Regions from separate parts of the [Clostridium] saccharolyticum WM1 genome, predicted to be linked through region 2. Evidence: riboswitches for the same ligand, from Rfam matches in the RefSeq annotation. Region 2 holds a riboswitch; the other holds the start of a gene.
The links. A riboswitch is a leader RNA that binds a small molecule or an ion and turns the genes downstream of it on or off. The one in region 2 is predicted to bind ZMP and ZTP.

Region 1: another riboswitch for ZMP and ZTP. It lies ahead of CLOSA_RS11015 (IMP cyclohydrolase); the one in region 2 lies ahead of CLOSA_RS15775 (ECF transporter S component).

The regions. Positions count from the first base shown of each region.
Region 1 is NC_014376.1:2,343,834-2,355,734, forward strand. It holds gene CLOSA_RS11010 (phosphoribosylaminoimidazolecarboxamide formyltransferase) at 1-994, opposite strand, end outside; gene CLOSA_RS11015 (IMP cyclohydrolase) at 1,009-1,722, opposite strand; ZMP/ZTP riboswitch at 1,813-1,895, opposite strand; gene CLOSA_RS11020 (ABC transporter permease) at 1,949-3,310, opposite strand; gene CLOSA_RS11025 (COG1361 S-layer family protein) at 3,300-5,135, opposite strand; gene CLOSA_RS11030 (ABC transporter ATP-binding protein) at 5,122-5,841, opposite strand; gene pyrB (aspartate carbamoyltransferase) at 6,202-7,116, shown strand; gene CLOSA_RS11040 (aspartate carbamoyltransferase regulatory subunit) at 7,119-7,544, shown strand; RNA gene rnpB (RNase P RNA component class A) at 7,656-8,098, opposite strand; gene CLOSA_RS11045 (nucleoside kinase) at 8,151-9,812, opposite strand; gene CLOSA_RS11050 (Nif3-like dinuclear metal center hexameric protein) at 9,824-10,636, opposite strand; gene CLOSA_RS11055 (tRNA (adenine(22)-N(1))-methyltransferase) at 10,623-11,333, opposite strand; gene rpoD (RNA polymerase sigma factor RpoD) at 11,354-11,901, opposite strand, start outside.
Region 2 is NC_014376.1:3,385,291-3,397,191, forward strand. It holds gene CLOSA_RS15730 (MerR family transcriptional regulator) at 1-689, shown strand, start outside; gene mobP3 (MobP3 family relaxase) at 775-3,573, shown strand; gene CLOSA_RS15740 (DUF3991 and toprim domain-containing protein) at 3,589-4,521, shown strand; gene CLOSA_RS15745 (DUF1697 domain-containing protein) at 4,608-5,147, opposite strand; gene CLOSA_RS15750 (VirD4-like conjugal transfer protein, CD1115 family) at 5,295-7,097, shown strand; gene CLOSA_RS15755 (helix-turn-helix domain-containing protein) at 7,112-7,366, shown strand; gene CLOSA_RS15760 (helix-turn-helix domain-containing protein) at 7,545-7,868, opposite strand; gene CLOSA_RS15765 (class I SAM-dependent methyltransferase) at 8,033-8,668, opposite strand; gene CLOSA_RS15770 (N-formylglutamate amidohydrolase) at 8,760-9,566, opposite strand; gene CLOSA_RS15775 (ECF transporter S component) at 9,601-10,503, opposite strand; THF riboswitch at 10,651-10,766, opposite strand; ZMP/ZTP riboswitch at 10,833-10,913, opposite strand; gene CLOSA_RS15780 (excisionase family DNA-binding protein) at 11,174-11,350, shown strand; gene CLOSA_RS15785 (response regulator transcription factor) at 11,413-11,901, shown strand, end outside.

The DNA of each region.
Region 1 (11,901 bases), 1.0 Mb from region 2:
TCAGCCTGTCCAGCCATGCACGCTTCTCTTCTCTCGTAAATACTGCAGGCTTCACCCTGAAGATATTTTCCCATCTGCCATCCGAAATTATATCCATAGAATCGTCTCCGATGTAGACATCAATGGCATTGTCTCTGTCCGCACGGCCAATTCCATCTACAAAGGGAAGTTCTAATACCTGAGGAGCCTGGCGCAAAAACCAGTTATCCGCCTTATTTCCTGCCAGTCTGGTACAGTGGATACGGGACTGCTGCCCCGCCCCGATGCCGATGGCCTGTCCGTCTTTTGCAAAGCAAACGGAGTTGGACTGAGTGTATTTTAAAGTAATAAGGGAAATGATCAGATCAATTTTTGCTGTTTGAGGAATTTCCTTGTTCTCTGTGACTATATTTTTAAAAAGTCCTTCATCAATCCTCCCTTCATTTCTTCCCTGCTCAAAGATGATCCCATAAACCTGTTTTCTCTCAAGAAGCTCCGGCTCATACTCCGGATCAATCTGGATAATATTATAGCTTCCGTTCTTTTTGGATTTTAGAAGTTCCAAAGCTTCCGGTTCATATCCAGGAGCGATGACACCGTCAGACACTTCCCGCTTGATAATCCTGGCAGTATCTTTATCGCAGATATCAGAAAGGGAAATAAAATCCCCAAAGGAAGACATGCGGTCAGCACCTCTTGCTCTGGCATAAGCACAGGCCAGAGGAGAAAGACCTTCCATGTCCTCAACCCGGCAAATCCTTGCAAGCACCGGATCCAGCGGAAGTCCCACAGCTGCTCCCGCCGGGGACACATGCTTAAAAGAAGCAGCTGCAGGAAGGCCGGTGGCTTCCTTCATTTCCTTTACCAGCTGCCAGCCATGAAAGGCATCCAGGAAATTAATATATCCCGGACGGCCGCTTAAGACCTGAATGGGAAGCTCTTTTCCCTGGGGCATAAAAATCCTGGAAGGTTTCTGATTCGGGTTACATCCATATTTTAATTCCAGCTCGTTCATCTTTTGTACTCCTGTCATTGATTTTTATTCACGATCCGGGTCTCATAATCTCCGGTTTCTATGTCAATATACCTTACAAAGAGAGAAATCTTATTATCCCCGTGCAGGCTTTCCCATATCATGGCAGTAAATTCATCCAGATCATCAAGGGCTGCCACCAGCTTCGGCTCCCCTTCAAAGCTTGGCAATGGAGTTCCATCATGCATATAGGTGTGAAGGAAATGAGCTTCACCTGCCGCCGGATTGTCATAAGCAAAGGTATAGCGGTTGCAGGAATCCGGATCCCCATGATTGCTCTTTATGAGAGACATGGCATAATTAAAACGTCCTCCCTCTATATGCATGATTCCGGAAATGCGTGGAGTGTAATTTGGATTGTCCGGCTCAAATTCCCTGCACCGCAAGGATTGCTCAAAGGTCAGCTGGATATCCATTCCCTCATAGATGGTGTCGGTCTGATCTCCGTTTGTGACAATGGTTTTATTTCCCATGACCCGCACCGGGGCGTAAATAATAAGGCTTGGGTCCGTGACCTTGGAAGGGTCGAAGGCCTGGGTGCGGATACCTTCCCCGTCCTCTACAAAAACACGGTTGCGGCTGTTTTCGCTTCTCCCCATAATGAAATAAGCGGCAACCGCCTTTGTTCCATCCGGTGTTTTTCCCATTATAATGCCTCTTCCCGGATAGGAATTGCTCCTTAAATCGTCTTGCAAAGAAATCAAATTCATGAGATCTGGTCTCCTTTCTGAATGAAAACAAATTGTTTTTGATTTACAGGACATGGTTTTCTGCAAATCAAAAAACCGCCTGGACATCCCTTAGGGTGCCCAGGCGGCCGGCTTTTATTGTATCGTGCTCCCCGTGGTATTACTCCACTTATCCGCCAGTCGCACGTACCTTATTTAACATCATATTATATTCTACAAAAAAATGCAAGTCTCTTTTGTAAATCAGCTATTCATTTCGGATAGCGGCAAGAGGGCTCAGCTTCATGGCCCTTAAAGCAGGGAAAAATCCTGCCGCCATGCCTACAAAAATTGCAAAACCAACGGCTGTCAAGGAAAGCCATGCCGGGATTCTGGAAAGATCGCCGGGCATACCTGCCATAAAGCGGCCGGAAAGAAACTTATTTATGAGGAATGATACTCCATAGCTGAACAGGATTCCCGTTATTCCTCCTAAAAATCCGATAAAACCGGATTCCAGAAGGAACATATTCCTGATATTATTCATATCACATCCCAAAACCTTCAGGATCCCGATTTCCTTTGTTCTTTCATAAATGGACATCATCATGGTATTGGCAATGCCGATGGCCGCCACGAACAGGGATACGGCTCCGATCCCTCCCAATAGGGCCTGAACCATTTGAGCCTGCTTCTGGGATTGTTCCAGCCATTCCATATTGCTGTTGGCCTGATAGCCCATATCTGTAATGGTTTTCTGTACCGCCGTCACATGGTTCATATCATCCACTTCCACAATGGCCTGCTGGTAAATAAAATAGTTGTAGGGTTTCCCCTTTTTATTGGTTGGCTGATTGGGAATGGGCTTCTTTTTAAAAATCTGTTTTAACTGGGCCTTTAAGGCATCCAGGTCCACATAAACGTTATAGCTGTAACTATTCCATTCTTCGGTTCCTCCTGCTACCAGTCCTGCCGTTGGAATTAAATACTTTTTGGGAGGTTTGACGGTTTTACCTCCCTCTCCCGTTCCCCCGTTCTGAGATTGGTAATAGGCATCCATATCAAAAATCACAAATAAGGGCCTATTCATGAAATCAATGTTTGGAATGCTGGATGGATCCTCATAATAGTCGTTGCGGTTGCTTTTTGGGTTGTTAAAATTTCTGGCCACCATATTCCCTACGATCATCTGAAGATCCCTTTTTCCCGGTTCCGGGATGCCGCCTTCCTTTAAGGGAATATTCTTCATATACTCCTGGGTGACTCCAATAAGGTTGATATAAGCCTGATAAGCCCCCTGGGTCATCAAAACATTGGTCTCCAAAAGGGGAGAAGCTGCAGTAACGTGCTCCAGCTTACCAAATTGGGCGATCACATCGTCGGTCATATAATTGGGGTCCTTGCTGTTCTCATTACCTCCCCACATGGCGTTGGAATATACGGAAATTTCTGTAAGGCTTCCGTAGGAAGCGATCTGTTCCATGGTAAGTTCATTAAAACCGATCCCCAAAGACACCATGACAACAATGGAAGCCGTACCGATCAAAACTCCCAGAACCGTTAAAAATGTCCTTAGCTTCCTGCGTCTTAAATTGTTGACACTCATGGAAAGCAAATCGCTAAATCTCATTGTTATTTTCCTCTTCCAATGCTTCCTTTTTCCGTTTGCGCCTCTTAAGCACAAATACCGTTCCAAAGGTTCCTATAACCAGGGCAGCAACCACTGCCGGAATGATGAGCTTTCCATATTTGGAAGAGCCTTCCGGCTCTGTTACCGCCGGGAAATCTCCTGAACCATCCATTCCGGGATCCTGATCCATCTGTTCTGTTACCGTTAAAGACAGTTCCTTTTCAATGGGTTCGCTGACGGCACCGTTTTCATCCTCGTAGGTGATCATAACCTTGATTTTCCCATCATCCATGGTTGGAGCTGATCCGGTGATCATAGCATCTACATTCCCGGATTCTCCCGGCTTAATATTTCCTACATAGCTGTTGGTCTGTTGTATAGAATCCCCCACAAAGGCTACCATGACATTGTAGAGGAGCACCTTTCCCGTGTTATTGATGGGAAACATCACATTTGTCTCAGAGCCTACGGAAATTGTATCCGGCATTACCTCAATGGTGCCCGTGTTCAACCGGGAGACCTGTTTGACAGGAATGTTCACCGTTACCTTTTCTTCGGCGTTTTTAAACTCAGGGCTGTCATATTTTTCATTAATGGTAATGGCATAGGTCCTTTGGTCCACCCAGGCTCCGGCCCGCAGCTTCACCTTAACATCCGTGGTCTGGCCTGCGGAAAGGGAGTTCACAACTATGGATGAGGAACCGGAATCCAAGGTAAATACTGCACTGTCCGTAACTTTTTCTGATTCCAGGTTAAAAAGAATGTTGCTTGCGGCGACGTTTTCAGAGGCGTTTTTCATATGAAGGATCATTTCAAACTCCTCCCCGGCATAGACCGTCTCAGGATTCGTCTGAAACCCATCCACAATGATTCTGGCTTTTGTCCTGTCGTTGGCGTTAAAATCACCGGTCTCCTCTTCCTTGTCTTTATTCTGAACCTTTACATAAAAGGATTCTTCCGCTTTCTGGACATCCCCCTCAGTGCTGTCACGATATTCAATAGTAAAAGTGATGGGATAATATCCGCTGTAAACATCCTTGCGGATATTCATACTGTATGGAACCTCCACTGTCTCACCACCACCGATCCGGTCGTAGTGCCTGGTGTAGTTTCCGTCATTAATGTCAAAAGGGAACTTGGTGCTGTCCTGGTTCAGCCCCATCCGGATGTCTACATCAAAAGCGGTAATATTGGAAGAGTTACGGAAATTTATTTTAAAATTCATGGTTTCTGGAAAAATACCAGATGGCGTATTCTGGTTTTCTCCAAGTTCAAACTGAATCGTCCCTTCATCTTTCCCGGATTCCGTGGTTGAGGTGGATTTTGTGATCCAGATGTTGACCTTTTCATAGCTGGCATGGGCACCATCATCTTTTTTGGTTGCATCTGTTAATACTTCCAAAGGTACCAGGTAATAGCCCTCTGCAATGTCTCGGCGGACCCTTGCAGTGAGAGAAATGCTCTTAGAAGTTCCACTCTTTACTGTTCCCAGTTTTTTGTTATCAAAGGTATTGGACGTAATTTCAAAAGGAAAGATGGCTCCGGAATACTTTGTCTCTTCGTCTGCATTTTCTGTCGCCTGATATTCCTGCTCTGCCAGATCCCGGTCAAACCTCACCGCTACGTTGTTTAAATCACTGTTGCCATTGTTTGTAAAAACCATATTAATAGTAACGGTCTCTCCAGTCTTTCCAGATGGAGACTTTTTTACATCAATGTAGGTATTTCTGCTTAAATCATACTGGGCAAAAGCCGCACCAGGCATAGTTCCAATGACCATAAGAGCCGCAAGCAGCCACAGAAGTCCTTTCCTACCCTTCTTCATTTTCCATATCCTCCTTCGTATCCTCATGATGCTGTTCTTCGATTTTAACGATTTTTCCATCTACTATATGGAATTGTCTGTCTGCAAACTTTGCAATATAATTATCATGAGTAACCATGACCAGAGTCTGATTCTGTTCTCTCACGATTCTCTGCATCAGGCTTAATATTTCCCTGGTGGTCTTTGAATCTAAGTTTCCAGTTGGTTCATCCGCAAAGATGATCCGGGGATCTACCGCCAAAGCTCTTGCAATTCCGACTCTCTGCTGCTGGCCGCCTGACATTTCATTGGCCATATGTTTCATCTGCTTTTCAAGACCCACCAGTTTTATGTATTCCCTTGCCTTTTCATTCCTTACTTTTCTAGGGACTCCCCGGAACGACAGTGGCAAAGCCACATTCTCCACCGCATTCATAGTCTTTAACAGATTGTAGGACTGGAAAATAAAACCAACATGTTTTCTGCGGAATGATACCAGTTGATTTTCCGATAGCTTCTCTATATGGCTCCCGCCAATAACGATCTCACCCTTTGACGGCTTTTCAAGACCAGCAAGCATATTTAAAAGAGTGGATTTACCGGAGCCGGAGGGGCCTACGATCGCACAAAATTCCCCTTTGTATATGGTAAAGTCCACGCCGTTTAACGCATAGACCTTTGTGTTTCCCACTTTGTACACCTTATAAAGATTCTTAACCTGAATCATAGGTGCCTTACCTTCCTCCAAAACAGACACCCCCTTTCTATATATTTGCAAGCAATGAGCCAGGCACAGGAATGTAAGCATGCCTGCAACTGGCAAATGTTGCAAGGATCAATAGCCTGCAACTAGCAGGACATATGACTTTGCATACACATTATACAACAAGATATTTCCATCGGTCATTCTTTATTTTCTTACACTTCCTTAAATATTCCTTACAGGACCCTCTTCCAATTCCTGGAAAAAACCGCAGGTTTAGATTATATCATAAATTTTAAAAAAGTGTTGAAATATTTTAACTAATACTGTATAGTAGATGGGATAGAATTTTAAACCTTAATTTAGTGGATAAAGGAGATTCTTATGAGACATTTACTTAACCCGTTAGACTTTAGTGTGGAAGAGACAGGGCAGCTTTTGGATCTGGCCAAAGATATCGAAGAAAATCTTCCAAAATATTCTCATGTATGCGATGGAAAAAAATTAGCGACATTATTTTATGAGCCAAGTACAAGAACTCGTTTGAGTTTCGAGGCTGCCATGTTGAATCTGGGCGGCAGTGTACTAGGCTTTTCTTCTGCTGACTCCAGTTCTGCCGCAAAAGGAGAAAGTGTTGCTGACACCATTCGGGTCCTTTCCTGCTACGCAGACATATGTGCCATGAGACATCCCAAAGAAGGAGCTCCGCTGGTTGCTGCTAACCATTCCAGCATACCGGTAATCAATGCCGGAGACGGAGGACACCAGCATCCGACCCAGACCCTTACTGATCTTCTTTCCATACGTTCTTTAAAAGGCCGCTTAAATGATCTGACCATCGGCCTCTGCGGTGATTTAAAATTCGGCCGAACGGTCCACTCTCTGATTAATGCTCTTGTACGATACGAAAACATTAAATTCATCTTGATTTCTCCCCCTGAACTGCGAGTACCTGAATACATCCGTGAAGATGTGTTAAAGGCCAACAACATCGAATTTATGGAAATGGACAGCCTTGACGAAGCGATGCCGTCTCTTGATATCCTGTACATGACCCGTGTGCAAAAGGAGCGCTTCTTTAATGAAGAGGATTACATCCGTTTGAAGGACTGTTATATTCTGGACAAAAAGAAAATGAAACTGGCAAAACAAGATATGTATGTTCTTCACCCCCTTCCAAGAGTCAACGAAATTTCCGTGGAGATTGACGAAGATCCCAGAGCCGCCTACTTTAAGCAGGCGAAATACGGCGTGTATGTGCGCATGGCCCTTATCATGACATTATTGGAGGTAAAATAATCATGTTAAATATCAGCGGATTAAAAGAAGGAATCGTTTTAGATCACATAGAAGCAGGAAAAAGCTTAGAAATATATTATAACCTGGGTCTGGACAAGCTGGACTGTCAGGTGGCTATCATCAAGAATGCCAAAAGCAATAAGATGGGGAAAAAGGATATTATAAAAATTGAAGGCGGCTTAGACCACATTGATCTGGAAATCCTGGGCTATATTGACCATAACATAACGGTCAACATCATTAAGGACAATCTGATTGTGGAAAAGAAGGCATTAAGCCTGCCGAAAAAGATCACAAATGTTATACATTGCAAGAATCCCCGCTGTATCACCTCCATAGAACAAGGACTCCCTCATGTGTTCTATCTTGCCGATGAGGACAAAGAAGTTTACCGCTGCATGTATTGCGAAGAAAAATATACGAAATAAACAGCAGGCTTAGACAGTCCCTGGTGAAACAACACGGAATCCAGTCTAACAATGGCGCAGCTTTTATGCTGCGCCATTTTACTATTTTTAATATTTTATTTACTTCTGAAAGTTTTGAGCAAGACGATAAGCCGGGTTATGTCGTTGAATGGCCATCTATCTAGGCCTGCCGTCGCCGGCAGGCTCCAGCGACCTACCCGGGAGCAGACGGGCCGCCTTATGCTCCCTGTTCGGTCTTGCTTCGGATGGGGTTTACATGGGCCCCTCCTGTTACCAGAAGGGCGGTGGTCTCTTACACCACCATTCCACCCTTACCGCAGATCAAATACCTCGCAGCAAGCTGCGGAGTATTTTACCCCACGAACATTCGCCAAATTGCCGTGCAAACGTCCATTTGGCTCGTTGCCTTCGTGAGAATTGCGGCGGTATATTTCTGTTGCACTATCCCTAGAGTCGCCTCCGCCAGACGTTATCTGGCATCCTGCCCTGTGAAGCCCGGACTTTCCTCATCTGCAGCCTTTCGGCTTTGCAGCTGCGGCCATTTGTCTTACTCAAAACTGTAATAGCATATCATATATTTGTTCATTTGTAAAGCCGTTTTCCATCCTAAACTTTGAAGCAGCTTCCTCCGATAAACTCTCTGACAATGGAATTACGGGGAATATCCTCACTGTTGACCCCAAGAAAATAATCAAGGAACTTCAGCAGGCGCTTTGCTTCCAAATATTCCTGAGAGTCTCTGGGGATTCCGAATAACAGAGGCTCAGCAAACTGCTTCAGCACAGACAGCTCATAGACTGTTGCGGAATTAAACATCATATCGGCCGATTCCTGGAATGGGAAAATATACTCTTCCTCTCCTTGCCTCACCGACGGCCACATACGTATGGTATCCTGTGCGGAAGCACCTCTTGTTCTTGCATCCCGCACCATCCGCCGGATCAGGCGGCAATCGGTTGTGGGAATCCTGTTGTGTTCATCAATATTCAACTGAGTCAGGGCACTTACATATACCCGGAATTTACTTTCTTTCGGAAGAGAATAAGAAAGCCTGTCATTGAGACAATGAATCCCTTCTATTACCAGTATATCGTCCTTACCCAGCTTTAAATAATCGCCTCTGTATTCACGGACCCCTGTTTTAAACTGATACCGGGGCATTTCTACAGTTTCTCCGGCCAAAAGAGCCGTCATGTCTTTATTAAACTGTTCAATATCCAGACATTCCAGAACCTCATAATTATAGCTTCCATCCGGATTTCTTGGACTATCGACCCGGTTTATAAAATAATCGTCTACGGCAATGGGATGGGGGATCATTCCCTGAGCTTTTAACTGCACAGACAAGCGGTGGGAAAAGGTGGTTTTTCCGGATGAGGACGGGCCGGCAATCATAACAAATTTCTTACTCCGGTCAGCGCCTATTTTTCCTGCGATCTCAGCAATTTTCTTTTCCTGTAGCGCTTCCTGAATTAATATCAGTTCATTGATGTTACCGGATGCAATTTCTTCGTTAAGGGCTCCTACATGAGAAACATTCAGCCGTTCCCCCCATTTTATGCTTTCCTTTAACACACGGAACAGCTTCTGCTTTGCCTCTGCCTCAAATACAGGTACCTCTTTGGGGTTTTCCTTTTGTGGCAGCATGAGCATAAATCCGTCATCATAGGGAATTAAGTCAAAATATTTGATGTATCCGGTATTTTGTACCATGTATCCATAATAGTAATCTTCAAAGCCGCCTATGCTGTAGATGTTGACACGGGACACCCGGCGGTACCGGAACAGTCTCTCCTTATCATACATCCGGTGCTTGTGGAACAGTTCAATGGCTTCGTCAGTGTGTACATTCCTCTTCATAATGGGAAGTTTCTGGCTCACATATTCCTCCATGCGGGCCTTTACCCGGGAAAGCAGTTCCTCCGTCAGTTCAACCTTTCCATGGGCCTCAATATAATAGCCTTTTCCTAAAGAAAAATCCACAGTCACCTTTTCAATGTTTTCCGCTCCTGCCACGTCATAAAAGGCTTTCATCATAAGAAAAATAGCGCTTCTGTGATAAGTCTGAATCCCTGGCTGATCTTTCCCTGTAAAAAAATGAAGGCTGCTGTCAAACTGGACTGTTTTATGGAGTTCACTAAGTTTTCCGTTTACACTGACCAGTAAAATATCATTTTCAAACCGGGGCTGATACTCCTTTGCAATTTCTTGATAAGACGTCCCTATGGGGTATTCCTTTGCCACACCGTCAATTGTAACTATCGCCATTTACTTCCTCCTTATATGAATGTTTCAGGAAATTCGATTTCTGCCTTGCAGATTTCTATTGTTTCTCCTGCTTCTCTCTTTAGATATTCTTCTATAAAATCTAAAAACAGGTATTCCAAGCCATAATGACCTGCATCAATGACAGCCATTTGGTTTGCAGCAGCATCGATACCGATATGATGACCGATATCACCGGTTATAAAGACTTTCACACCAGCATCTAACGCCGGTTTCATAAGACTTCCCCCTGATCCCGGACTGATACCCACAAATCGTACGGCCTTACCCGGAGCAGACTCCCCGTAAACCGTTACAAATGGAAGGCAAAACCGTTCTTTTACAAAAGCGGCGATCTCCCTTACCGTCATTTCTTCCTTAAGATACCCTGTTTTCCCGATTCCGTATATCGTCTCCTCCAGTCCTTCCCCACGCATTACACCTTCTTTTTCCAGAACATTTATATTTGTGAGTCCCAGCCTCTCTGCAGCCGCATCTGCCATACAACCTGGTGCTGCATCAAAATTCGTATGCATGGCGTAGCAGGAGATATCATGGCGGATCAGCTTTATTATACGCCGGGATATAAAGTCCTTATCATTGATTTTTTTTAATGACTTAAAAATCAGGGGATGGTGAGTGATCAATAAATCAGCCCCCCACCGGACAGCGTTCTCCACTACCTCATCGGTAGCATCTAAGGCAATGAAAACCTTTTTCACTTCTTTGTCGCTGCGCCCTGCCAGGAGGCCTACATTATCCCAATCACAGGCACATCCCGGCGGTGCCAGTTGTTCCAGCTTCTCTATTAATTCATCGCATCGCATCCTGTGCCTCCTTATTGTAGGACAAATCCAGCTTCAGCTCTTCCATTCTTCTGGCTGCAGCCTCTGTCCCCATGGCAGAAAGTCCAGCCAAGATCTGTTCCAGCTGTTCCTCTTCCTTTTTTAAGTACTCCATTAAGACAGGATCCTTTGCTTCCAGAAGCATCTTGCCATAACGGTAGGAAATCTCCCTGTCATTTTTTCCCTGAATAAAGGGATCCTCCGGCTTTCTGCTGACTCCAATGACGGAATAATATTTTCCTTCTTCTTTTATCATAGTCTCCCGCAAAGTGAAAAATGACTCTTTCTCCAGGAATCTGCGCACCTTCCCAAGTTCCGAATGGGGGGATAGGACCCAGTAAGGAATACCTTCCCACAAATCACGGCCTCCTTCCAGGATATGTATCATCAGCTCTCCGCCCATGCCTGCTATGACAACACAGTCTGCCTCGTTTTGCTCTAATTTTAAAAGTCCGTCGCTTAAACGGACTTCCACACAATCTTGTAAGCCTGCCTCCTGGATATGGGCCCGGGCCCGTAACAAGGGGCCCTCCCTCACATCCATGGCAATGGCATGTTTTGCTTTTCCTTCCCGTACCAGATGGATCGGAACATAACCATGATCTGTTCCAATATCAGCTACTCTGCTTCCTTCCGGAACAAAGGAAGCAATGGTTTCCAAACGTCTTGATAACTTCATGCTAAACTCCGTCTTATGTCTTAATCATCCAGATAGTCCTTCAGCTTTTTGCTTCTGCTGGGATGGCGCAGTTTACGCAATGCTTTTGCCTCTATCTGGCGAATTCGTTCTCTCGTAACATTAAATTCCTTTCCTACCTCTTCCAGGGTTCTGGGCCGGCCGTCATCAAGACCGAAGCGCAGCTTTAAAACCTTCTGCTCCCGCTCTGTCAGAGTGTCAAGCACCTCCATCAGTTGTTCGTGGAGCATGGTAAAGGTAGCAGCATCAGCCGGAACGGCTACCTGCTCATCCTGAATGAAATCTCCTAAGTGACTGTCCTCTTCTTCTCCGATGGGCGTTTCCAAGGATACCGGTTCCTGTGACACCTTCATGATCTCCCTGACCCGGTCCACCTGCATATCTGCCCTGGCTGCAATCTCTTCCGGCACCGGTTCCCGTCCCAGCTCCTGCAACAGCTGTCTGGACACACGAACCAGACGGTTGATGGTTTCCACCATGTGAACCGGGATGCGGATGGTACGTGCCTGGTCCGCAATGGCACGGGTGATCGCCTGTCTGATCCACCAGG
Region 2 (11,901 bases):
ATAAACCGGCGGCTTTAGCCAAGTGCAAATATATCACGGAATTACGGATGCAACGTTTGAATGATATACAAAAGTGTATGGACAGTCTGATTGCCAATTACGATGTGAATCGTGAATTTGACTATCTGCAAACGCATGATGCGGACTTATACACCGTAAAAGAGAAATTGGTTTTTGCTTTTCCCGGAAACTATGGCCTTTATGTATCAATGCATTTTGGCAGATTCCTGAACGGGACAATTGAAACTGAGAAACAACGAAAAGCTTATGATGCTATCGTGCAGTACCTTGATCATGTGGATGTGTATTTGCCTTCAGAGCTTTCTGAATTTTTGGAATTGCTTTTCAATGCAAGTGAAAAAATTGATGCGCTAAAGATGGAAGAAGAAATAAACGGAAAAATGCATAAAATGCTTGCTGATACAGACTGTTACTTGGAACGCAACCGGGAAGAAATTGAACGGTATATTGAATTTAAAAGCTCTGATGAGTATCAGAATTCCGATGCAGGCAAAATTCAAAGGTACATGTTGGATTTTCAAAAAGAAAGCGGCTATCAAGAGGTTTTAATAGCCAACATGAAAATACTCAGTCCCGCTTATGCTGAATATTTGAAAAAGGTTGAAGCAGCAAATGACATTATGCTGAAAAAGTTTCCAAAAGCAAAGGATATGTATGAATTAAATTAATATACGATTTATGATTTATTCTTTAGGGCGATCATAAAGTTGATCGCTCTTTTCTTTTGCCCAAAAACGCAGAAAGGAGGCTGCCATGCCGAAAATCATCTTTACCTCGCAATATATGCGGGATGCCCCGCCAGCCCAGCTTGAAAACTATGTGAAGTACATCGGAACCCGTGAGGGTGTGGAAAAAATTGATGAGAGCAAGCTGTTGCTTTCGGCTACGGTAAAACAGCAGCAGCTGATCCAACAGATCATCCGGAATATTCTCTCTGCCAAAGATATGCTGGAGTATGCCGACTACTGTGAAAGCCCTACCATCGGCAACGCTACCGAATTTATTTCCCTGGCATTGGAACAGAACCTAAACCTCATTGGCAAGCGGGAAAATTATGTGGAGTATATCGCAGGCCGTCCCCGTGTGGAGCGGACCGGCGAGCATGGTCTGTTTACCGATGTGGGAGTGCCGGTGGTGCTGGCGCAGGTACAGGAGGATGTGTGCCAGCACAAGGGTGCTGTCTGGACTCATGTCATCAGCCTACGCCGGGAGGATGCCGCAAGGCTTGGATATGACAGAGGCAGGCAGTGGCAGGATTTGCTCCGCAGCAAAAAAGCCATGCTCTGCAAGTATATGAAAATCGACAGTGAAAACCTCTGCTGGTATGCTGCCTTTCATAATGAAAGCCATCATCCCCATGTGCATCTCATGGTTTACTCCGCCAAAGACGATGACGGCTTCCTTACCGAGCCTGCCATTGAAGGCATGCGCTCGGAGCTGGCACACGATATCTTCCGTCAGGACTTCGCCCACATTTATGAGCATCAGAACGAAGCCCGCAGCCAGCTCAAGCAGGGTGCCGCCGATGTGATGGCCGAGCTGCTTTCACAGGTACAGGATCGTGTCTGTGAAAACAAAGCCATCGAAGCGGATCTGCTGCTGTTATCGAAACGGCTTCAAAACACAGGGGGTAAAAAGGTGTATGGATACCTCAAGGCAGATGTTAAAGCCATCATCGACCGCATCGTAGATGAGCTTTCTAAGGAAGAACGGATCGACAAGCTCTACCGGGCATGGAACGACTGGCAGAATGAAATCCTCAAGACTTACACGAATAAGCTGCCACCCCTTCCTCCTCTCTCCCAGCAGAAACAATTTAAGAGTATTAAAAACATGGTGATCGCCGAAGCATTAAAGCTGGGTGGTCACCATTTCTCATTTGAGGATGAAGATGCACCAGAACCGGAGCTTACAGAGCCTGCGGACGGCGAAACGGAGGAAGCCTTTATGGAGCCTGCCGATGTGGTCTTTCGTGCCGATTGGAGCAAGCAATACAAGCTGGCGAGAAAATATTTCTACGGCAGCGAGGACGTGCCTCAGGATTTTGATAAGGCATACATTCTTTTCTTGCTGGAAGCGGAATCCGGAAATGCCCTTGCCATGCATGATCTCGGCAGAATGTTCGCCGATGGCTTGTGTCGTGAAATTGACTTGCAGATTGCTCACGCATGGTATGAAAAAGCACTGGCTGCTTTTTTATCCGCAGAGAAAGAAAAGCCGAAACCCTATCTGGAATACCGCATCGGAAAAATATACGCCGCTGGTCTTGGAACCGAACAAGATTATGGGCAGGCAGCCTCATGGTTTCAGGAGGCGGCAGAAAAAAATCATAAATACGCCCAATACTCCCTCGGCTGTTTGTATTACCGTGGTCAGGGTGTTCCACAGGATTATACAGAGGCGCTCTGTCTCTATACTCTGTCTGCCAATGAGGGGAACCCCTATGCGGATTATGAGCTTGCCAAAATGTATCGTAACGGTGTTGGTACGCTCGTGAATGCGGATATATCCACCCAGCATTTCAAAGCCGCCTTTTCCGGATTTTATCGTCTGGAAAAGGACAGCCATGATGACAAGCTGCAATACCGCCTTGGTCAGATGCTTTACACCGGAACTGGTACGGACAAAGATATGCAGGCTGCAGTTTCTTATCTGGAGAAATCAGCACAGCTTGGAAATGTAAATGCCCAATGTCTGCTGGGCAAGGTGTGTCTGGAAACCGGTATCGGAAACCCTGTACAGGCGGTGGCTAGGATGGTCAAAGCAGCGGAGGCCGGAAACGCCGGAGCGCAGTATGCCCTCGGAAAGTTGTACCGGGATGGCACTCATGTAGATAAAGACATTCCAAAAGCAGTGGCTATGTTCACAGCTGCCGCAGAACAGAAAAACGAGTATGCCGCTTACCAACTCGGCAAGCTGTATCTGTCCAGTGCGGATCTTCCGAAGAATCTTCCGGAAGCGGTCAAGTGGCTCACGCTTTCCTCCGACCTTAGCAATGCTTATGCCGGGTACTCACTGGCCAAGCTGTATCTTTCCGGTGATGGCATTCCCAAGGATGTCGGTGCGGCAATCAGGCTGTTCACCTTATCGGCAGAGAAGAAAAATGAATTTGCCGCCTATCAGCTCGGCAAGCTCTATCTCCAAGGGGAAGATGTCCCAAAGAATGTGGAAGCCGCTATCCGTTGGCTGACCGCTTCTGCCAATCAGGGAAACCAATATGCACAGTATGCTCTTGGTAAGCTGTATTTTTATGACGGCGATGTTCCCCGTGACAAGGAAAAGAGCCTTTACTGGCTGGGACTGGCTGCGACGCAGGGCAATGTCTATGCGCAGTACTTTATTGACAACATCAACAACTATCGCAATCCCTCGGTGCTACTGGCAGCCACCCGGCTTATGCATCGGCTGGAGAATTTGTTCCGGGAGGATTACCGAAGAACCGCAGGAATCGCTGCCGGTCAAATCGACTGCAAGCGCAGACGGAAGCTGCAGGAGAAAAAGCAGGCGCAGGGTCACAAGCGGGATGACTATGCGCCGCAAATTTATTTATGATGGGAGGTTTTACTCATGTCAGACTACATCCATTTTACAGACGAACAAAAGGAACGAGCCAACTCCGTAGACTTGGTGGACTTCCTCCAGCGGCAAGGAGAAAAGCTCCTGCCATCAGGGAGGGATAAGCGGCTGGCCAGCGATCACAGCATCACCGTTCGGGGCAACCGCTGGTACGATCACGCTTCTGAGGAGGGCAGTTATGCTATTGATCTTGTGAAACGGCTCTATAATCTGTCTTTCCCGGAGGCGGTTAGCCTCCTGCTGGGTGGTGAGCAAGGAGTAGAATACCGGCAGCACAGCAAATTCAGTGAACCGGAGCAGCGAAAGCCATTCGCTCTGCCGCCAGCGCACACGGATATGCGCCGGGTGTTTGCTTATCTCATTAAACAGCGCTGTATCAGCCGAGAGGTGGTGTCGGAGTTTGCCAGAGAGAAGCTGCTGTTTGAGGATGCAGAATACCACAACGCTGTGTTTGTTGGCTTCGATGAAAAATGCGTTGCCCGCCATGCCCATAAGAAAAGTACGGCAACCGGCAGTGCTTTTCGCATCAATGTAGAGGGCAGCCATCCGGCCTACAGCTTTCATTACGTTTCCAAGAATCCAAGCCCCAACAACCTGTTTGTGTTTGAAGCACCTATTGATCTGCTGTCCTACATCAGTTTGCATCCACAGAATTGGAAAAACGCCAGTTATGTGGCGCTGAACGGTGTGTCGGAACAGCCGGTGCTAAAACTATTGGAACTGTACCCTCAGCTTCAACGAGTGACACTTTGTCTGGACAATGATAAAGCTGGTCATAAAGCCGCCAGCCGCATTCATGAAACATTACGGCAGCAGAGATTTGAAGATGTGGTGTATGATGTTTCCGCACACAAGGACTGGAATGAAGATTTGAAAGCATTATACTCGCAGGAGCAAGCCGCACCATCTATGGTAATGACATAAAAAGCATGACAGCTGATGAGTAACCGTCATGCTCAGTTTGCTTATTAACCAAATGTTACTAAAGCGGATTAACTGGAGTTTGCAGACTATATTCCAACTATTTTTCTTGCTGTATTTGCTGTTCGGATTGTAATCTTGTCCCTTATATTTGAACTGGCAGTCTTTGACCACCAATTTGTCTTTTGATAATCTTTTCGGTTAAAAGACCAGAAAACAGCATTTTTATAATTGTATACTTTCTCATACTCCTCTTTAGGATTTCCAACCTTATTATAAAACTCGTTATAAGATAAGGGAGGAAACATAAAAATAAGGTTATCATATATGTCCTTGTTATCATCGCCCCACCAATCGGGCGCATTATTTAATATATCTTCCAATTCTTCCTGTAAAATAATAAAAACTGGTATATCTAACTCAAACTTGTTTTTTATCATCATTTTTATTGTATTTACAAGAATAGCCGTATCATCTATATCACTTGAAAAGATAACGTTGCCGCTATTGAGGTGTGTAAAAACTTCTGTATAGCCCATTTCTACAAAACCTGTTTTTAGTTCAGACATTGCTATCTTATTTTTGCCGCTTACATTGATACCTCTTAATAATGCAATGTATCTTTTCATATACAATTTCACCTCTTAGAATTCTGATTTAATAATTCGTCTACTATCTTAAACTTGATTAACAATTGCCGAGCCTTATATTTCTAAGGCCAATATTTACAGTCATTATACTACAAGTTCAATTCAAATAAAAGAAAGGAGTTCCCTATGTTATCCCAAGTAACTATTCTAATTGCAGTGGCCGCCGTGATGTTTTTTGTCATCGGCGGTCTTTCTCTTTTAGCACACTATTATACCCTTAGCGGCATTAAATCTAAAACGGTCGGTGACGGTCAGCACGGTACCGCCCGTTTTGCCACAGAAAGCGAAATCAGACGGACATACACACATGTAACCTACGAGCCGGAAAAATGGCGGCGTGGGCAGAATCTGCCCACCTTGCAGGGGCTTGTGGTAGGGAGTAAGCAAAAGGCAGGCTCTACCACCGCCCTTATTGATGACGGCGATATTCACTGCCTCATGATCGGTGCTGCCGGTGTAGGTAAAACCGCAAACTTTCTATACCCCAACATCGAATACGCCTGCGCCTCTGGCATGAGCTTCCTCTGCACCGATACCAAGGGGGATTTGTTCCGAAACTACGCAGGCATCGCAAAGGATTATTATGGCTACAAAATATCTGTGCTGGATCTGCGTAACCCCACACGCTCGGATGGGGATAACATCCTGCAGCTGGTGAACCGTTATATGGATGCCTACATGGAAAATCCGGAGAATCTCGCGCTGAAAGCTAAAGCGGAGAAGTATGCCAAAATCACTGCCAAGACCATCATCTCCAGCAGCGGCGAGGATTCGGCAAGCTATGGGCAGAACGCCTTTTTCTACGATGCCGCCGAGGGATTATTGACATCCGTGATTCTGCTGATTGCAGAATACTGTCCTCCGGAGAAGCGGCACATCATATCGGTGTTCAAAATGATACAGGATTTGCTGGCTCCCTCCCCGGTGAAGAATAAAAGTCAGTTCCAGCTGCTTATGGATAAGTTACCGACTGACCATAAGGCAAGATGGTTTGCGGGAGCCGCCCTCAACACCGCAGACCAAGCAATGGCCTCCGTGCTGTCTACGGCTATGTCACGCCTCAATGCCTTTCTGGATTCCGAGATGGAGCAGATTCTGTGCTTCGACAGCTCGCTGGACACGGAAACCTTCTGCAAGGAGAAGTGTGCCATCTTTATTGTGTTGCCGGAGGAAGATAACACGAAATACTTTATGGTGTCGTTGTTCCTGCAACAGCTCTACCGGGAGATGCTGACCGTGGCCGATGAATACGGTGGCAAGCTTCCCAACCGGGTCATGATCTTTGCCGATGAGATCGGAACCATCCCTAAGATCCAGTCAATGGAGATGATGTTCTCCGCAGGCCGTTCCCGCCGCATCAGCATGGTACCCATCATTCAATCCTTCGCTCAGCTTGAGAAAAACTACGGCAAGGAGGGTTCCGCAATTATCATTGATAACTGTCAGGACATTTTATTTGGAGGCTTTGCACCCAACTCGGAAAGCGCAGATATCCTCTCAAGGGCGTTGGGGAATAAAACCGTCATGTCCGGTTCCATCAGCAGAGGAAAGAACGATCCCAGCCAGAGCCTGCAGATGATCCAGCGCCCGCTGATGACACCGGATGAGCTGAAAACTCTGCCCAAGGGGAACTTTATTTTGGCCAAAACCGGCTGCTGTCCTATGCGTACCAAGCTGCCGTTGTTTCTGAAATGGGGCATCCGATTCGAAAAGCCCTTTGAGGGGGAGGAACGTGCCGCCCGAAAGGTTCACTATGCCGACCGCTTTGAGCTGGAGCAGGAAATCCTCCAGCGAGGCTGTGCTTATGAGGAAGATGACTTTGCTGAATTTCCGGAGCCTCCCGGTGATGACCGCAACGGAGGTATGCTGCATACTCCAGTGCAGGAGCATGAGTCGGAGCTTCCCACCATGCCTCTACGTACCGATTAGGGGGTGTTCGTGATTTGAACTATCTTTCCTCACTCTATGCTGAAAATGTCCCACACCGTGCCGTGGCGGTTTACCGGTATCTGAAAGACCGGGCGAACAGGGACGGAACCTGTTATCCTGCAATCGGTACGATTGCTAAGGACTTGAAGCTCTCCCGCCGCACGGTACAGCGAGCCATCGCCGACCTCGAAAAGACCGGCTATCTTCAAAAGGAACAGCGCTGGCGGGAAAACGGCGGCAAGAGTAGTCTGCTGTTTACGGTGAAATGAGAAAACACATACCCTACCGCCAAGGGAGCAGTGCGTCCTGTCGGCGGCATATGGTATGTGTCATCATGGCCTATGCAGTGAACTTGTCACTCTAAGGATTTCTTTAAACACAGAGAAACAACAATAATTACTTTAACATGAAGAAAATCCACCTCCGAAGAAAGAAGATGGATTCTGCTTATCTGGCATCCAATAGCGCCTTGATGGTTGCGGCGGCTATTTTGATTTCCTTTTTGCCGCACAGCTGAATCATATGCATGAGCTGTTCTTTTTCTCTGTCTGAATGTTGAATTTCTGGGTAAAAGATCGTATCGGCTGATATTTTCAAGGCGCGGATAATCTTAAGTAGTACCGGCATTCTTGGGTGTTTGTTTTCATTTTCAATGGCCATTATGTATCTTGGCGTGACTCCGACCTGTTCCGCAAGGGCATCCTGTGTCATGCCTGCGGCAATCCGGGCTTCCTTTATGGTCTGACCAAATGAGTTCAGCAATTCCTCCACTGTAAGTTCACCTCCTCACCCAATTTTACAGTATGGGCTTAGGATTGAGAACGAACCAGTGATGACTGTTAGGGAGAACAAAAAACAATAATAACCTAGGTCATTGATGAAAAGCAAGATATACTGGTTGTTTTTTGAAGGTAACTTAAGAATAAACGATAGACTTAGGAAAGTTTCCTTCCTATGAAATAAAATCCATTCGATTTGTGTCCGTTCATAGTTGTAAATGTCAGGCGTTCATACTTTAATGTACGGAAATCAAGCAAAAGCTCCTTCAACCATTTCTCTGAGTGATGGCGAAGAACGGCGCCTTCCGGCAATTCAAAGACACCATAGATGCCATACTTTTCTTCAAAGCTTTGATAGCGGGCTTGATTTCGTTCATCTGAATTGATAAGGAAATCGTTGATGTAGAGAATTCCGTCAGGTTTTAATACACGATTTATTTCGGAAATCAGAGCCTGCTGTTCTTCATTGCTTTTGATACAAGTCAGGACGGCAAAGAGTATCACTGCGTCTATACTATGATCCGGCAAATCAATCCCTGCATCTTTTTTCAAACGGAGGTCAAGATAAGGAGCCTGCTGTTTTCCCCGTTCGATCATTCCCTGCGAAAAATCCATGCCAATCAGATGCCTGTACCCAAGATGATGTAATTCGTTTAATGTACGGCCATAGCCGCACCCAACATCAAGAATGACGGCATTGAGATCGAGATAATTGGCGAATTCATTTGCCTGAAATGGCGTTGTAAACTGTTTTGTCTCCGATACACTGTTCCAGTAATCTTTTTGTTCCATCGGATTATTCCTCCTTTTGTGATTTTATTGATTATATCGGGATACGTAGAAATTATTTCCATTGTAGACATATACCGTAAAATACGCGTTGCTATTTCGACTGTTCTATATTTACCCCCCAAAACAAAGGCAGTCGCATAAACGCTTCCTTTAGCTTCTGCTTTGCAGATTGAAAAAGCATTTCGTTTCTATCCGTTAGCTCTTCTTCTCCAAAGTAGCGGTCTGCGATATATTTTGTATACCGCAGTTCCATCATCACACCCTCAATCCGCTCGCCAAAAAGCTCACGGTAATGATTAATAATATGTCCTCCCAAGTTTGCATTATCTATAACACTGTAGCCTTGTGCTGTAAGATTTTCGTGCAGTCCATACAACGTCTGCTCAGAGGATGTAACGCCGCATCGGTTGGATAAATAAATATCTTGGCTGCCGCCATCGCCAAAGTCAAGGAAGAAACTGTGCAAGTCCAAAAGGAGAACCGACGGATACACCTTTAATTTTTCACGCAAAAGTTTTTCAAGCGCCTGATGATAAGGGTCATAATACAGGCCTACCCGACGGTTAATTTCATTCTCATTCAGCGGTGAAGAATACAAACGGCTGCCTTGAGTGTTTTCCTGATAGACCACGGTTTGACGATAATCCCCCTTTTTTGCACTTTCGGCCGGCCGGTTCATATCTACCACATAACGGCTTAGGTGGTTGATGATCGTGGTGCAGCCCATTGCAGGAAGAAAGTCGTATAGCTCCGGCAAGAACCAATCTGTGTTTGACAGACAGACGCCTTTAAGGAAGCTACTGCGAATGTCTTCGGGGACAAAGGTGCCGCTGTGGGGTAAATCAATCACCACCGGAAACTGGTGTACGTTTTCATTTAAAACCGTATAGTGTTCCAAAATGCTCCGCTCCAATCTTACGAGTCTTTGATTTCTATTTGAACTTAACGGATGACCCATTCATTATCTCTTGCAGGGTATTCTGTTTTCTGCAAATGCCCATCAGAATGACCACAAAATATGCCTTGACTGTATTGCCAAGGATTTCTTCAATTACTCTGGGAATCCATATGACTGCAAACGGCAGTACCTTCCATGCGGTAAAAATTGTTTCACGCAATACGACTGTGTTAAGAGTTGTGACAATCAAACCGGAACCAATCATAGCGATAAGAAGTTGGGGGATATGCTCCCTGCTTGTGTCATGAAAAATCTTTTTCGACAGGAAGAGATCAGCGGCTAACAACAGGATGCCGAGAGTTGCGCATCCAATCATTGCGGTTGTGACCCAAGAAATATATGTTGCCAGATTTCCCGATGGATCTTTTGTACCAATGGTTCTTTCAATCAGCATTTTACTGATAAGGTGCATGTTGTCCGTATTGACGTTTTCTTTTTGTACATGATTGTAGAATTCACGATTAACGCCATCGGCAGCCAGAAACGCAATATTACAAATCCCTGCTAATAACATGAGTACGGAAAAAATTGCAACTATCATTCTCATTTTCTTGTTGTCTTTGTTGCGCAGGACAGACCATAATGCGCCCCGGATAAATCCACCGGCAGCTACGACCAGCGTCATAAGAGGTATATAGGTTCCAACAGGCTTTAAAAGGTAACCCAAAAAGTCAGAAAGCCCGGACACAACCGCGCCATATACTGGCCCGAATAACAGGGATGGCATAATGGAGAAAATGCCGGAGATGCCAACACTCATTCCATTTTGACCAAACACGGGTATGTAGAAAGAAAATGTTGTTTTTAAAACAAGTGAAATACTGAGAAATACCGCAGAGATTGTGATGCGGCGCACATATAAAGTTGTATTCTTCAATTTAACTTCTCCCTTCTTAAATAGAACGTGACATAGAAAGTTTATTGTTAAATTGAAATTCTAAGTTATAACCATCAAATACACCTCCTGTCATGCAGCACAGCTACACAACAAGAGGCACAATCATTACACCGCTTCTCCTTATGCAGCAGCGGGATGCGAACCTTGTACCGTAAGCCCTAAAAGGCTTTTCGTCCCTCTGACAACTCCCCGTTCAGAAGGCACTGCAAATCAATGATTTACGCACAACGTTCTACTCTGCTCTGATTCAAATGTTCTCTGAATGGTATTAAGTGCATTCAGAAAATAAAAAAGACCCACCAATCCAAGCATCATGCCCAGACGGTCGGCTTTCCAAAACGCTGTACTCCCTGTGGTTGAATCCACTTCCGTCAGTCATACAGCACATTTATATTACCACTGCTCATTAGTATTGTCAACTTCAAGGCACAAATAGAAATTTATTGGACTCGTTGCATGATATAGCGTGAGCTCGCAGGCTTTCAAGAATTCTTTCCAAGCAAAAGAACCTAATAGAAATTTTTCGAATTTGCGCACAGCCAGCTCCCTCTCTTAATTAAAGTGAGAGGACTGGCTTTGCAAGGCGGTTGTTGCTTTCATTCGCGATTGCGTATATACTGAGAGAAAGACACAAGTTGGAGGAATACAAATGCTTGATTATATATCCGTACAGCAGGCCGCTGATCAATGGGGTATCTCAAAGAGAAGAATACAGAAGCTCTGCGAGGAAAACAGAATAGCCGGAGCGGTTCGCTTCGGTCGCGCATGGGCAATTCCAAAGGATGCGGAGAAACCAGCTGATGCGAGAAAGAAAGAAAAAAAGTGAATTGATAACTTTGGCTTTTATTTTCTATGTGAGAAAATGAATTGATACAGGGAGGATTGAAAATGAGCTATAAAATCTTAGTGATTGATGATGATAAAGAGCTGTGTGCTTTGATCAAGCAGAGTGTGGCGGTTGAAAGTATAGACGCAGATCACTGCTATTCCGGCACGGACGGGCTCGCTATGCTCCAGAAGAATGATTACCAGCTTATTCTTTTGGATGTGATGATGCCGGGACTGGACGGCTTTCAGACTATGGAGAAAATACGGCAGAAAAGCAGTGTTCCCATACTAATGCTGACCTCCAAAAATGACAGCACATCAAAGATTCGCGGACTGCGCTCCGGTGCGGATGATTATCTGACAAAACCTTTTGATATGGATGAACTGATTGCCCGTGTGGTTTCCTTAATCCGCCGTTATACGCGGTTCAATACGACTGGAGATCATTCTCAGCCGCTGACTTATCAGGGGCTGACCATAGACATGGACAGCCGGAGCGTAACCACTCAGAACGGGACGTTTGAATTGCCGCCGAAAGAATTTGACCTG